Regions from separate parts of the Actimicrobium sp. GrIS 1.19 genome, predicted to be linked through region 3. Evidence: predicted binding sites of a transcription regulator. Region 3 holds the regulator's gene; each other region holds the start of a gene.
What was found. The regulator sigma-54, encoded in region 3, starts transcription at its own class of promoters, with help from an activator protein. The targets are predictions, from matches to a motif close to TGGCANGNAANCTGCTTT.

Region 1 (3,753 bases), on a different contig from region 3:
ACTTTAAATTGCCGAGCTCACGTTTGAGTGCTTCGATATTTTTTTCGGTGCGTCCGATCTCGTCTTTCATGCCGGCGACGCGCTCCTGGTATTTGGCATAGTTGCGCTCATCGCCCTGACGTTCCGGTTCACCGCCATTGAAATCTTTTTTCAGATTCGCCAGCTTGCCTTCTTCGGTCTTCAATTCATCCAGCAGGATTTGACGACGATCGTTATCACGGGTTTTTTGCGTGCCACTATCGATTTTCGGGAAATCGCCGGGCGAGCTTCCCGGCTTGGCCGCGGCAGTCTGGGTTGCAAGCGCGCCGCGTTTTGGTGAAGCAATGATGGTCACACCGGGCAGCTCCACCTTCTTGCAACCCTTGGTGGCGCCGGTATTCTTGTATTCCTTGTTGCCGTGCTCATCCACGCAAAGAAAGACGTCCGTTTGCGCTTGCGCACTCTGCATGAACACGGAAAAAAGCGCGATTCCAATAAGTGGCAGTTTCATAAATTTCTTTTAGGGAATGCAGCTGACGGAGTGTCAGTTTAGGATAAGACGTCATTCAACACAAACACTGATCCCGGCGATCAGGTTGACAGGCGTTCGATCCACAACAAAAAAGGGCGGAAAATTTCCGCCCTTCGGTCAATCAGATTACCAGCAGGACATCTTACTGCGAGAAGTACATGTCAAATTCAACCGGATGGGTCGTCATGCGGAAGCGCGTGACTTCCTGCATCTTCAGATCAATGTAGGCGTCGATCATGCTGTCGCTGAAGACACCGCCCCGGGTCAGGAATTCGCGATCCTTGTCGAGGTTTTCCAGCGCCTGCTCCAGCGACGAACACACCGTCGGGATCAGTGCATCTTCTTCCGGAGGCAAATGGTACAGATCCTTGGAAGCCGCTTCGCCAGGATGAATCTTGTTCTGCACGCCGTCCAGACCAGCCATCAGCAGTGCCGCGAAACACAGGTACGGATTGGCAAGCGGATCCGGGAAACGCGTTTCGATGCGACGACCTTTTGGATTCGGCACATGCGGAATGCGGATCGAGGCGGAGCGGTTGCGGGCCGAATAGGCCAGCTTGACCGGCGCTTCGAAACCCGGCACCAGGCGTTTGTACGAGTTCGTGCCCGGGTTGGTGATCGCGTTCAATGCGCGCGCATGCTTGATGATGCCGCCAATGTAGAACAGTGCGAATTCGGACAAGCCGGCATAGCCGTCACCGGCAAACAGATTCTTGCCATCTTTCCATACCGATTGATGTACGTGCATCCCGGAACCGTTGTCGCCAACGATAGGCTTTGGCATGAAGGTGGCAGTCTTGCCGTAGGTGTGTGCGACGTTCCAGACCACGTATTTCAAATTCTGGGTCCAGTCGGCGCGCTCCACCAGCGTTGAGAAACGGGTGCCGATTTCGTTTTGGCCAGCACCAGCGACTTCGTGGTGATGCACCTCAACCGGAATGCCCATGCCTTCCAGAATCAGGCACATTTCGGACCGCATGTCCTGCATGCTGTCGACTGGCGGAACCGGAAAATAGCCGCCCTTGACCGCCGGACGATGACCAGTATTGCCGGCTTCGAATTTCTGGCCGGTGCTCCACGAGGCTTCTTCGGAATCGATCTTGACGAAGCAACCGTCCATGCCGACATTCCAGCGCACGCTGTCAAAGATGAAAAACTCGGGTTCCGGACCGAAATAGGCGGTGTCGCCCATGCCGGACGATTTCAGATAAGCTTCGGCGCGCTTGGCGATCGACCGCGGATCGCGATCGTAGCCTTTGCCATCCGATGGCTCGATCACGTCGCACTGCATGAAGAGGGTTGTCTCTTCCATGAATGGATCGATGTTGGCGGTATTCGGATCAGGCATCAAGATCATGTCGGAGGCTTCAATACCCTTCCAGCCAGCAATGGACGACCCGTCGAACGCATGGCCCGATTCGAATTTATCCATATCGAAGTGCGAAACCGGAACCGTGACATGCTGTTCCTTGCCTCTGGTATCGGCGAACCGGAAATCAACGAATTTGACTTCGTTGTCTTTCACCATTTTCAATACCTCTGCGGCCGTCATTGCCATGCGAATCTCCTATAATTGGTCATTGTGCTGCGCGTTGTACTGCGAATTTCTTAAAAAGTTGCGAAATGGTCGTGGCCAGAAAGTGCCGATTGGGATGCGATTTACAGCAGCACCATTGCGCCCATAACTCAGCGGGAAATGATAGCAGGTTCCATGCCACAAACCGAATCCGACTGACATGAACAGAATATCAATAATTGCCACGAAACGCCTTCGATGCACGGCCAACCGGTTAGGATAATGGCACGTTGTCCGGGCGCGATGCGGCCAAGATGGTGCGGTATTTTATGCTGCGCCCCATTTTGGGGTTATTGCACATAGTATCCGCGATGTCGCACCGTTTTAATGCGCCGTCGCAACACAACCGTTTCCGACGCAACACCTCCTTTAAAAAGCGGGACCCCCATGAACAAAACGGACGAAATCCTCGCACGGGCACGACAACGCGCGGTTGATGGCCAGCTGAACTACGCCGGCGCGGTCACCCCGACCGAAGCCTGGGAACTGTTGCGCAGCGGACCGGAAATATGTCTGGTGGATGTTCGCACCGCGGCCGAACGCGACTGGATCGGAAAGGTCCTGATTCCCGAAGGACAGCATTTCGCGGCGCAGTGGAATTTATACCCGGGCGGCAATCCGAATCCGGATTTTCTCCAACAGCTGGAGAGCATGGTCGATAGAAGCGCCATCATTCTTTTCCTGTGTCGCTCGGGGGTGCGCTCGCGCCACGCCGCAACCCTGGCGACGCGGGAAGGATTTGCGCACTGCTTTGATATTCTCGAAGGTTTCGAGGGCGACAAGGACGCTAACGGCCATCGCAGGAATCTCGCCGGTTGGTGCTACGCGGGATTGCCCTGGACCGGCGCCTGACCCGCAACTCCGGGATCGCCGCGCCGCGCAGCCTGCAGACCAAGAATGCGCTGACGTACGAAGTTGATGTGGCTGCGCAATCCATATAGCTCTTCCGCGAATGAAAGCGGAATCGAGATTTGATTGACCTTTTCCTCGATCTCGCCAAGTCGGCCTAACAGGCTCGCGTACACCTCTTCCCTGTTTGCCGGAGGCACCTCTTCGATTGCCTGCTCAACTGCGCGCAACTGGCCATACCAACGATATACGCGCGAGCGGACTTTCCATACATATAACGGCGGCACAATCCGGGATAGCGGGATGAAGAGCGCCCCGAGAGCCACGATGACAACCCACATCCGTTCCATGAAATTGGACAGCCAGAATGGTAAATAATGTTGCAAAAAAGACGGGCCATTTTCGTAAAATCTGGTGGCTGCCGGTGCAACCGGGATTTCCGTAAAATTCGCATTCGGGAATTCGCCCTGCTTATGGAACCAGCCGGCGTCACCGTGGATTTTTGATGCGGACTGCACAAACAAATCGACCAGCGCCGGATGCATGCCTGCCCGCGCGACCAAAGTTGCCGTCGGCGCGATCAATTGATAATCCTTGGGCGGCAAGTCGCGCCCCAAATCGACAATCCCCTGTGGCAAAACTACGTGTGTAAGGAAGGGAAAACGGCGCGTGTAGGCTTCCGCTTGCGTGAAGTCGAACAATTTGATTCCAGGAGTCTGCAAAAGCATCTGGATCAGCAACTCATCCGGCGCAGAGCTAAACACCATGCCATCAATATTGCCCGCAAGTAGCTCAACAGTTGATGGGGTATTTTCCA
Region 2 (3,753 bases), on a different contig from region 3:
CAGCAGGGCGCGGATTTGCGGGTCGGATTCGGTGCCGAGCGCCTTGGCGATCAACGGCGTTTGCTCCAGCGACGGATTGCTCTGCATGTCGCGCACGGCGGCCAGGCGCACCACGCGGCTGGGCGAGAACAGGCGCAAGCCCGCCAGCGCTTGGGCGACTGCGCCGCGCAGGCGGTTGTTGACGCTGATGGCGTCGAGTTCTGCTGGTAACGGGATGGTCTTGTCGGTGGCCGGATCGTAGGCGGTGTCGCCACTGACGATGACGACCCGGCCATCCGGCGTGGCCGACAGGGAATCGGTATTGAGTGCATTCAGAATGCGTGCGGCATCGTCGTTGGCCAGCACGGCAATCTGGCCGACTGCGGCAATGCGGGCGTCGGGATCATCGCCCGCCAGCGGCTTGAGCAATGACGCATCGATGGCGGCGTGCGCCACCAACGCGTGCAGAAACAGGGGGGCCAGCAACAGCGATAGTTTTGGGAGTCTCATGCGCTGCTTTTTCCAGGACGGCGTGAATCAGATGCCAACCGGACCAGCCGGTTGGCAAAGCGTGGCATTACAGCTTTTGCTTGCCTTCGTTGCCCACGATGTATGGGCTCCATGGCTGCGCCCGTACCGGACCCTTGGTTTTCCAGACTACATTGAACTGGCCGTCACCCTTGATTTCGCCAATCATGACCGGCTTGTGCAAATGGTGATTGGTGGCGTCCATGGTCAGCTCGAAACCTGAAGGTGCCTTGAAGGTTTGGCCGGCCATTGCGGCGATGACCTTGTCGGTATCGGTGCTCTTGGCTTTTTCAACCGCCTGTTTCCACATGTGGATACCGACATAGGTTGCTTCCATCGGGTCGTTGGTGACCACGGTGGCGGCGTTCGGCAGTTTCTTGGCAAGCGCGTAGGCTTTCCATTGCTTGATGAAGGCGTCGTTGACCGGATTCTTGACCGACTCGAAATAATTCCACGCCGCCAGATGTCCGAGCAATGGCTTGGTATCGACGCCGCGCAATTCTTCTTCACCGACCGAGAACGCCACCACCGGCACATCGGTTGCCTTCAGGCCGGCGTTGCCGAGTTCCTTGTAGAACGGCACGTTGGAGTCGCCATTGATGGTCGAGATCACTGCTGTCTTGCCGCCGGCGGCAAACTTCTTGATGTTGGCGACGATGGTTTGATAATCGGAATGACCGAACGGGGTATAGACCTCGTCGATGTCGCTGTCCTTGACGCCTTTTGATTTCAGGAACGCGCGCAGGATTTTATTGGTGGTGCGCGGATACACGTAGTCGGTGCCCAGCAGCACGAAACGCTTGGCGCCGCCGCCTTCCTTGGACATCAGGTATTCGGTGGCCGGGATGGCTTGCTGGTTCGGTGCGGCGCCGGTGTAGAACACATTCTTTTCAAGCTCCTCGCCTTCGTACTGCACCGGATAGAACAGCAGGCTGTTGAGTTCCTTGAACACCGGCAGCACCGATTTGCGCGACACCGAGGTCCAGCAACCGAACACCACGGCAACCTTGTCCTGGGCGATCAGCTGGCGTGCCTTTTCGGCAAACAACGGCCAGTTCGAAGCGGGATCGACGATTACCGGTTCCAGCATCTTGCCCATCACGCCGCCCTTGGCGTTGATGTCTTCGATGGTCATCAGGGCGACATCCTTGAGCGACGTTTCCGAAATCGCCATCGTGCCCGACAGCGAGTGCAGGATGCCGACCTTGATGGTGTCGGCGCCGAACGCTGGCGCCAGCCAGGCAGAAGCGAGTACGGAGAGAGCGCCGAGGGCGCTGGCCTTGAGTAGGGTGCGACGGGACATGATTACTCCTGTTGTTGGGTTGACCGACCTGGTCGCGAGAAATCGCCATCTTCAGTTAGCAGAATATGTGCCAACTGAAAATCCCTCGAATGATGCGAAAAAGGCATGAATCCGATGCGGCCGGGCACGCAAGGGTGGTAATCAGGCAGAGCCTGCCCCGTGCTGGTGCGACGTGTGTTGCGCCGGATATGCAGGGCGCTGGTCCGTCCGGCCAGCGCCTGCACTGACGCTGCGACCGCGTGGCAGGTGCGTATCGACTGCATGCAGGCGAGGCTGGCAAGCACACCGGCGCCGGCGTCAGCTGCCGCGGCGGTGCATCGCTTGAACCGCCGCCTCCCGGTGGCGCAGGCTATGCGGTCGGGTCGGCGGCGCCAGCCAAGCCGGCAGACCCTGCCGGCGCGCCGAGCGGGTAATGCGCGATCACGTAGTCGAGCAATTTCTGCAGGCTTGCCGGCAGGCTGTCCGAGGTCGTGTCGATGGTCAGGTCAGGATGTTCCGGCGCTTCGTAAGGCGCGCTGATGCCGGTGAAGTCCTGCAGTTCGCCGCTGCGGGCCTTGCGGTACAGGCCCTTGGGATCACGCGCCTCGCAAGTCGCCAGCGATGCGGCGACGTGAATTTCGTGGAATTGGCTGCGGCAGGATTGGCGTGCCCGTGCCCGATCGGCACGATACGGTGAAATGAAGGCGGTAATGCAGATCAGTCCGGCATCGGCAAACAGGGCGGCGACTTCGCCAACGCGCCGGATGTTTTCGCTGCGTCCGGCCGGACTGAAACCGAGATTGGCGTTGAGGCCATGGCGCAAATTGTCGCCATCGAGCACGTAACAGGAATAGCCGCGTGCCATCAGGGCCTGCTCCAGTGCCATCGACAGCGACGATTTGCCGGATGCCGACAGACCCGTGAGCCACAGCACCGCGCCGGGATGGCCGTAGTGGGTCGCCCGGGTAGTGGCGTCGAGGGTATGCACAACGGGAGTCAGGTCTGGTTTCATGGCAGGGTCGGGTGAGGGGCAAGGCAACGGGGAGTGATCAGCAACAGGCCGGGCCACAGCGACGCCCAGTCGCCATCATGGCGGAGCTGCGGCAGCGTGCGGAGTTGCGTGCAGGCGCCTCCGGCGGCAGTGGCAAAGCGCTGGGCAATCGCGGCGGGAACGATACCGTCGTCTGCGCCGCTCAAGTGTGCGGCGCGAGCGCCAGCGCCTGCTGGGCGCACGCCAGCGCCTGATGGGCGCACGCCAGCGCCTCCTCGAGGCGATCCATCTTGCGCAGCACCTGGGCCCGTGCCGCCAGCCCGGCGGCATGTTGCGGCGCGAACGACAGCAGGGCATCGAGCCAACGCATCGCCTCGTGGTTGCGCAGGCGCGCGCTCTCGATCTCGGCCAGATTCAGATAAGCATCGGCGAGGCGGGGATTGAGCTCGATGGCATGGCGGGCCGCCGCCGCAGCAGCATCGAACTGTCCCTGCGAACTGAGCAGGAAGGCCAGATTGCTGTACGCCTCGGCGTAACCCGGATTGAGCGCGATGGCCTTGCGGTAGTGCGCATCGGCAGGTTCGAGTCGGCCCAGCCGGCGGTAGGTATTGGCCAGGTTGTTATGCGCCACGGCGCCGTCGGGCTGCAGCGCCACCACCCGCGCCAGACATTGCAGGCTGGCGTCGAGCTTGCCGCTTTCCTGCAGGATGATGCCGAGATTGTTCCATGCTGCGACCAGGTTCGGGTCGAGCGCCACGGCGCGTTGACCGGCTTGTTCCGCTTCGGCCAACAGTCCTTTTTGCCGGCACATCTCGGCCAGATTGCTGAAGTGGGTCGCCGGTGTGCGCGGCGCCAGGCAGGCCTGGCGCAGATGGGTAATCGCCAGATCCAGGTTGCCATACGCGTGCGCCATGATGCCCATCAGCTGCAAGGCGTCGGCCTGCCCGGGCCACACTGCCAGCACACGCTGACA
Region 3 (3,753 bases):
GGCCGTGTCCGGCCCTTCTTCAGTACTCGGTTTAGAAAGTTGCGCTAGGGCGCGATCGAGTACGTTGATCGCGCCGACGACATCGGCGTTGTTCTGGTACCGGCAAATGGTACACAGAAACGCCGACTGGGTCTTTCGGTTGGCTTTGTCGACATGCCCGCAGCACGGGCAAGTCTGGCTGGTATGGTGGGCGGGCACCTGCATGAAAAATCCGCCATTCCAGTTGAGCTTGTACGCGAGCTGGCGGCTAAACTCGCCCCAGCCCTGATCGTGGATCGACCGGTTCAATCCTGCCTTAGCACGCACGTTCTTGCCCGGGGTTTCAACAGTCCCCTGCGCCGACCTTGTCATGTTCACGACCTCTAAATCTTCGACCGCGACCAACGCGTGGTTGTTGCTGATAGTCGTTGTCGTCTTGTGCAGGAAGTCATTTCTCTCATTGGCGATGTCACGGTGAATTGCCGTGACTTTGGCCTTGGCTTTTCTCCAGTTGCTGCTGAATTTCACTTTTCTGCTCATGCAGCGCTGGTATTTCGCCAGGCGCTGTTGGTGCTTCTTGAAACTGTTCAATGGTGCGATGAATGCGCCATCTGACAGGGTGGCGAAACGCACAATGCCGAGGTCAATGCCGATGGCATCGGTTGCCACCGGCACCGGCTCTATGACCTCATACTGCGTCTGTACCGACACGAACCAGTCGCCGGCTGCCGCGCTGACGGTGGCGTTGCGCGGCGTGCCGAGCAGCGTCCTGCTGTTGCGGTAGCGGATCCAGCCAAGCTTGGGCAGGAAGATTCGTCCGTTGCCCTGATCGACCTTGAACTGCTTTGCGTCCGGGTAACGGAAGCTGTCAGCCCGACCCTTCTTCTTTAATGTCGGGAAGTCGGCCCGACCGGCGAAGAAGTTCTGGTACGCACGATCGAGGTCTTTTAGCGCCTGCTGTTGTGTATGCGCCGGCGCGTCCGACAACCATACTGTAGCCGGCGCTGCGCGCCAGCCGGTCAGGTGTTTGCACATCGCCGCATAGCTGATGTACTTGCCGCCAGCGGCGTAGTTCGCCTGCTGCAGGTTCAATGCCAAATTCCACACCTTGCGCCCACAGCCGGCGAAGCGGCGCATTGCGCGCGTGTTCGCACCGTTGGTGCGTAGGCGGTATTTGTAAGCGCGTTGAATTAGCATACTCGAACATTACCGTGTCGGAATGCAACGTGACAAGCGAACACGTCAACATCTTGGCCGGCAGCGCCGACCGTGCCTATGACTTCAACCTGAAGGGCGGGGCTTGCCGCACACCTGGTCAAAATCAAAAAGGGCGCATCGAATGCGCCCTCAGTGGAGTCATGCCGGTCTGCCCGGCAACCAGTCTGATCAGGAAGTGGAGACGAGGATCGCAGCCGGGTCAGGGATGTGCTTGATCGCGTCGTGCTGATGTGCCTGCAACTTGGTTTTGTATTTGATAACTTGCCGATCGAGTTTGTCGATCAAAGCGTCGATGGCCGCATACAAATCATGCGCAATACTTTCGACGTGCAGGTCTTTGCCACGCAGGTGCAGGTTGATCTCTGCTTTTTGCCGCTTTTCTTTTTCAGGAAGTTTATCGACGGTCAGGATGACAGCGATATCAATGACATGATCGAAATGGCGTCGAATACGCTCAAGTTTGGTTTGCACATATTCGCGGATGGCAGGGGTCACTTCGAGGTGATGTCCACTGATTGTGAGATTCATACAGCGCTCCTTTGAATAGTGCCGCTGGCGGTTCGGTGTGTGCGCGGTCAGACTGGCACGTCCGAACACAACGACAGGTACGACATGAAAAACAAAACTACGGAGAAAACTACAAAGCCTTGCGCAGGGCCACAGGAGGGATCTTGAGCGCTTCGCGATATTTTGCGACGGTACGTCTGGCGACGACCATGCCCTGTTCTCCCAACATGTCTGCAATTTTACTGTCAGAGAATGGAATTTTCGGGTCTTCAGCTCCTATCAATTGTTTGATGAGTGCCCGGATCGCCGTGGAAGACGCTTCGCCGCCAGCTTCGGTGGCGACATGGCTGCCAAAAAAGTACTTCAGCTCGAACATGCCATGCGGGGTCAGCATATATTTCTGGGTTGTCACACGGGAAATAGTGCTCTCGTGTAGACCCAGTGTATCAGCAATTTCACGCAAGACAAGCGGGCGCATGGCGACGGCGCCGTGCGAGAAAAAGTTGCGCTGGCGGTCGACGATGGCCTGTGCCACGCGCAAAATCGTATCGAATCGCTGACGCATATTCTTGATCAGCCACTTGGCTTCCTGCAGCTGCGAAGTCAGCGATGCGTCGCCCTTGTTTTGCTTCAGGATGTTGGCGTACAGCGCATTGACGCGCAGGCGCGGCATCACATCATGATTGAGCATCACCTGCCAGTTTCCGCGCAGGCGCTTGACGATCACATCCGGCACCACGTAGTCGGAGGTGCCGGAACCAAACAGCGCACCCGGGTGCGGATTGCATTGCCGGATCACGCATTGCGCCTCGCGCAGGTCCTCGTCGTCGCAGTCGAGGATTTTCTTGAGCTTGCCGAAGTCGCGCTGGGCGAACAGGTTCAGATGCTGTTCGACGATGCCCAGCGCCATGCGCCGGGTGACCATCGGAACACTGGGGAAGCGCCGGATCTGCAGCGCCAGGCATTCGGCCGCATTGCGGGCGCCGACGCCGGCCGGATCGAAGCTCTGCAGCAGTTTCAAGGCAATGCTCAACTCTTCCGCTTCGACTTCCAGCTCGGCCGGAAGTCGTTCGTGGATGGCCTCCAGCGTATCGTCCAGATAACCGTTGTCGTTGAGCGCATCAATCATCAACTCGATCAGCGCCCGGTCGCGCGGGTTGCGTACCGTCACACGCATTTGTTCGAGCAGGTGCTCGCGCAAGGTCGAGACCGGCGCTTCCAGCTGTGGCCGCGAGTCTTCGTCGTCCGGTGTCTTGCCGGTGCGCGCAACATCGTCAAAACTCCAGTCACTCTCGCCATTGACGGCCGACTCGGCCGACTCATTCTGGTCCGGTGCGCTGCCGTCACTGTCGCTGGATGGCGGCGGCGCGTTGGCGTCCTCGCTGGCACCCTGCTGCCGAATGCCATCGGCGCCGATGGCGCCGTCGGCGAGCAGCCGGATCGAGTGGTCGAGCGGATCATCCAGCCGCTCCAGCAACGGGTTATCCGAGAGCATTTGCTCCAGCTCCTGATGCAGTTCGAGCGTCGACAGTTGCAGCAGCCGGATCGACTGCTGCAACTGCGGCGTGAGCGCCAGATGCTGCGAGGTGCGGAGTTGAAGGGACTGTTTCATGCGCGCGGAGGAACTGGCTTCACATGCGGAAGTGTTCGCCCAGATAGACGCGCCGGACCGACTCATTCTGGATGATGTCGTCCGGGCGCCCGCTGGCGAGCACGGCACCCTGGTTGATGATGTACGCGCGGTCGCAAATGCCGAGCGTCTCGCGCACATTGTGATCGGTGATCAGCACGCCGATGCCACGCTCTTTCAGGAAGCGCACGATGCGCTGGATCTCGATGACGGCGATCGGATCAACCCCGGCGAACGGTTCATCGAGCAGCACGAAGCGCGGATTGGTAGCGAGTGCACGCGCAATTTCGACGCGCCGCCGTTCGCCACCGGACAGCGACATGGCTTGGTTGTCGCGCAGCTTTTCGATCTGCAAATCGTGCAGCAAGGTATCGAGTCGCTTGTCGATCGCCGCACGCGTCAAGGGCTTGCCGCCATCG
Region 4 (3,753 bases), on a different contig from region 3:
GGCGAGGGGCGTGCCTCCGCCCACGAGCTGCTGTGCATTCCCCGGCAACTCGGCGCCGCCGGGGCGGTGCTGGAGCTGCCGCGTGATGCGACCGGCGAAATCGGCGAGGACGCCAACCTCGTGTATTTCTGTGCGCAAGCTGGCGACGTCGTGCCCGACACGGAGTCCGCCGAGTCGCCTGAGCAACGCGCCGACGCGTTGCACGCGCGCCTGCGCGACGTCCCGGTTGCGTTGATCCAGGGTGAGCATTTCGCGCTGCTCCTGCCGAACCACGGTGTGCCGCAACCATTGCCGGACGAGCCGTTCGCCGATTAACCGGTGCGCAATTTGCGCCACAACGTAGTGCGACTGATGCCCAGATGTTCCGCCGCCGCCGCCCGATTGCCGCCGAAGCGCGCCAGCACGTCGGAAAGTGATTCGGCCGCTGCCGGCCGCGCCGGTTGCACTGGAGCGCCGGCCTGCCGCAACTCCGGCGCGACCGCCAGCAACAGCGCCGGCGACAACGCCTGCAGCGGCTCGGCCGCCAGAAACAACGCGATGCGTTCCATCATGTTGCGCAGTTCGCGCACATTGCCGGGCCAGCGATAGCCGGCCAGCAAGGCGCCGCAGGCAGCGACCTCGGCCTGCAGATTCGGATGCGGACGCACGCCCACCGCTGCCAGCGCATTTTTCAGGCACCACAGCGCCAGCGTGACCTGATCCTCGGGGCGCTCGCGCAACGGCGGCAAGGTCAGGCGCAGCACGCCGAGGCGGTAGAACAGATCGGGCCGGAAGCGGCCGTCACGCATGCGCGTGTCGAGGTCGCAGTGGGTCGCGCTGACAATGCGCACATCGACCGGAATCGGCCGCGTGCCGCCTACGCGCACCACTTCACGCTCTTCCAGCACGCGCAACAGGCGGGTCTGCAGCGGTAACGCCATCTCGCCGATTTCATCGAGGAACAGCGTGCCGCGCTGGGCCGCTTCGAACAACCCTGCGTGACCGCCGCGCCGGGAGCCGGTGAAGGCCCCTTCTTCATGGCCGAACAACTCCGATTCCAGCAATGATTCGGCCACCGCGCCGCAATTCAATGCTACGAACGGCTGCCGGGCCCGCGCGCTGGCGCGATGGATCGCCTGCGCCGCCAGTTCCTTGCCGCTGCCGGTTTCACCCTGGATCAGCACCGTCGCCGGGGAACGCGCAAACAGCACGATGGCTTCGCGCACCCGCTGCATGGCGGCGGATTCGCCGCGCAGATCGGTCACGCTGTGGCGCGCGCGCAGCGTGTCGACGGCGGCCGCAGGGCGATGCCGGACCGCTTCGAGGCGGGTGAAGCGGGCGATTTCCAGCGCGTCGTCGAAGGCCTGCCGGATCGAGCCGGCCGAGTACACGAACACCCCGGCCAGCCCGGCTTCTTCGGCCAGGTCGGTGACCAGCCCGGCGCCGACAATCGCCTTGATGCCGGCCGCCTTGAGTTCGCTGATCTGGGCCCGCGCATCCTCTTCGGTGGCATAGCTGCGCTGCATGATCTCGAGCCCGAAGGTGGACTGGAATTCGGATAGTTCCGGCATGGTTTGCTGGTAGCTGATCAGGCCGATGTGCGGGGTGATGCGACGGGCCCGCGCCAGCGCCTGCATCACATCGAAGCCGCTGGCCTTGGCGATCACGACCGGTACCGCCAGGCGGCCTTTCAGATACGCCGCGTTCGAGCCGGCCGCAATGACCGCGTCGCAACGTTCGTTGGCGAGCCGTTCGCGGATGTGCCGCACGGCATCTTCAAAGCCGAGATGAATCGGCTCGATGGTGGCGACATCGGCGTATTCCAGCATGATGTCGCGAAACAGATCGAACAGGCGCGAGATCGAGACGGTCCAGATCACCGGCTTGTCGTTGGGGTCGGCCGTGTCGTTGCGGATCGGACGTTGCATGTTTCATCTCCCTGTTGCAGTGTTTCGATTGTAACGTGGTTTGAAACATCCTTGTCCACGTCGATGCATGCGCAAGTAATTGATTCCATGCTGATCCCGCCACCGGCGGCGGTGTGGCACGGCGATTGCAATACCGATATCAAGCAAGCCCGATGAAACACACTCGAAAGTGATCTCATGACCCTCCATTCCGCAGGTGCCGCCTTCCGCAAGGCGATGCAGGACGAATCGCCGCTGCAAGTCGTCGGCGCCATCAATGCCAATCATGCGCTGCTGGCCAAGCGTGCCGGCTTCAAGGCGATCTATTTGTCCGGCGGCGGTGTCGCCGCCGGGTCGCTCGGGATTCCCGATCTGGGCATCACCAATCTGGATGACGTGCTGACCGACGTGCGCCGCATCACCGATGTCTGTGATTTGCCGCTGCTGGTCGACGTCGATACCGGCTTTGGCTCGTCGGCCTTCAACATCGCCCGCACCGTGCGTCACATGATCAAGTTCGGCGCGGCGGCGATGCACATCGAAGACCAGATCGGCGCCAAGCGCTGCGGTCATCGGCCCAACAAGGAAATCGTCAGCAAGGAAGAAATGGTCGATCGCATCAAGGCCGCCGTCGATGCCCGCACCGATCCCGAGTTCGTGATCATGGCGCGCACCGATGCGCTGGCCGGTGAAGGACTCGACGCGGCGCTGGAGCGTTCGCTGGCGTATGTCGAAGCCGGCGCCGACATGATCTTTGCCGAAGCCATCACGCAGTTGCCGATGTATCGCACCTTTGCCGACACCGTCAAGGTGCCGGTGCTGGCCAACATCACCGAATTCGGCGAGACCCCGCTGTACACGCTGGAAGAATTGCGCGACGCCGGCGTCGGCCTGGTGCTGTATCCGTTGTCAGCGTTTCGCGCGATGAACAAGGCGGCAGAAAATGTGTACGGCGCGATCCGCCGCGACGGCACCCAGAAGGCCGTGCTGGACACGATGCAGACCCGCAAGGAGCTGTACGAACGGATTGACTACTACGCGTATGAAGACAAGCTGGACGCGCTGTTCGCCGCCGGCAAAGCCAAATAATTCGCCGAATAAATCGCCAAATAATTCCCTCTCAGGAGACTCGCATGACCGAACCAATCGCAGGCTTCAAGCCAAAAAAATCCGTCGCCCTGTCCGGCGTCACGGCCGGTAATACAGCGCTGTGCACCGTCGGCAAGACCGGCAACGATTTACACTATCGTGGCTACGACATTCTCGATATCGCCGACACCTGCGAATTCGAGGAAATCGCGCATCTGCTGGTGCATGGCAAGTTGCCGACCAATGCCGAGCTGCACGCCTACAAGACCAAGCTGAAAGGGCTGCGCGGCTTGCCGGCCAGCGTCAAGACCGTGCTGGAAGCCTTGCCGGCCGCCTCGAACCAGATGGATGTGCTGCGCACCGGGGTCTCGGCGATGGGTTGCGTGCTGCCCGAAAAAGACGATCACAATATGCCTGGCGCGCGCGACATCGCCGATCGCCTGATGGCGTCGCTGGGTTCGATGCTGCTGTACTGGTATCACTTCAGCACCAACGGCAAACGGATTGAAACGCAAACCGACGATGACTCGATCGGCGCGCACTTCCTGCATCTGCTGCATGGCGTGCGGCCCTCCAAGGCGTGGGAACAAGCCATGCATACCTCGCTGATCCTGTACGCCGAGCATGAATTCAATGCCTCGACATTTGCCGCCCGCGTGGTGGCCGGCACCGGCTCGGACATGTTCTCGGCCATCACCGGAGGCATCGGTGCGTTGCGCGGACCGAAGCACGGTGGCGCCAATGAAGTCGCGTTCGAAATCCAGAAGCGTTACGACAA

Region 1: a site for sigma-54 is predicted at 2,211-2,228, ahead of glnA (type I glutamate--ammonia ligase). Genes of this name have one in related genera too.
Region 2: a site for sigma-54 is predicted at 1,866-1,883, ahead of urtA (urea ABC transporter substrate-binding protein). Genes of this name have one in related genera too.
Region 4: a site for sigma-54 is predicted at 2,022-2,039, ahead of prpB (methylisocitrate lyase). Genes of this name have one in related genera too.

The regions. Positions count from the first base shown of each region.
Region 1 is NZ_JAXCHT010000030.1:773-4,525, reverse strand. It holds gene RCH09_RS17025 (DUF4124 domain-containing protein) at 1-490, opposite strand, end outside; gene glnA (type I glutamate--ammonia ligase) at 654-2,069, opposite strand; gene RCH09_RS17015 (rhodanese-like domain-containing protein) at 2,475-2,939, shown strand; gene RCH09_RS17010 (TAXI family TRAP transporter solute-binding subunit) at 2,909-3,753, opposite strand, start outside.
Region 2 is NZ_JAXCHT010000023.1:22,249-26,001, reverse strand. It holds gene urtB (urea ABC transporter permease subunit UrtB) at 1-489, opposite strand, end outside; gene urtA (urea ABC transporter substrate-binding protein) at 557-1,810, opposite strand; gene cysC (adenylyl-sulfate kinase) at 2,160-2,801, opposite strand; partial or broken gene RCH09_RS15380 (tetratricopeptide repeat protein) at 3,007-3,753, opposite strand, start outside.
Region 3 is NZ_JAXCHT010000004.1:203,710-207,462, forward strand. It holds gene RCH09_RS05455 (RNA-guided endonuclease InsQ/TnpB family protein) at 1-1,116, opposite strand, end outside; gene hpf (ribosome hibernation-promoting factor, HPF/YfiA family) at 1,366-1,725, opposite strand; gene RCH09_RS05465 (RNA polymerase factor sigma-54) at 1,835-3,316, opposite strand; gene lptB (LPS export ABC transporter ATP-binding protein) at 3,336-3,753, opposite strand, start outside.
Region 4 is NZ_JAXCHT010000009.1:83,879-87,631, forward strand. It holds gene RCH09_RS08835 (hypothetical protein) at 1-315, shown strand, start outside; gene prpR (propionate catabolism operon regulatory protein PrpR) at 312-1,907, opposite strand; gene prpB (methylisocitrate lyase) at 2,085-2,975, shown strand; gene prpC (bifunctional 2-methylcitrate synthase/citrate synthase) at 3,020-3,753, shown strand, end outside.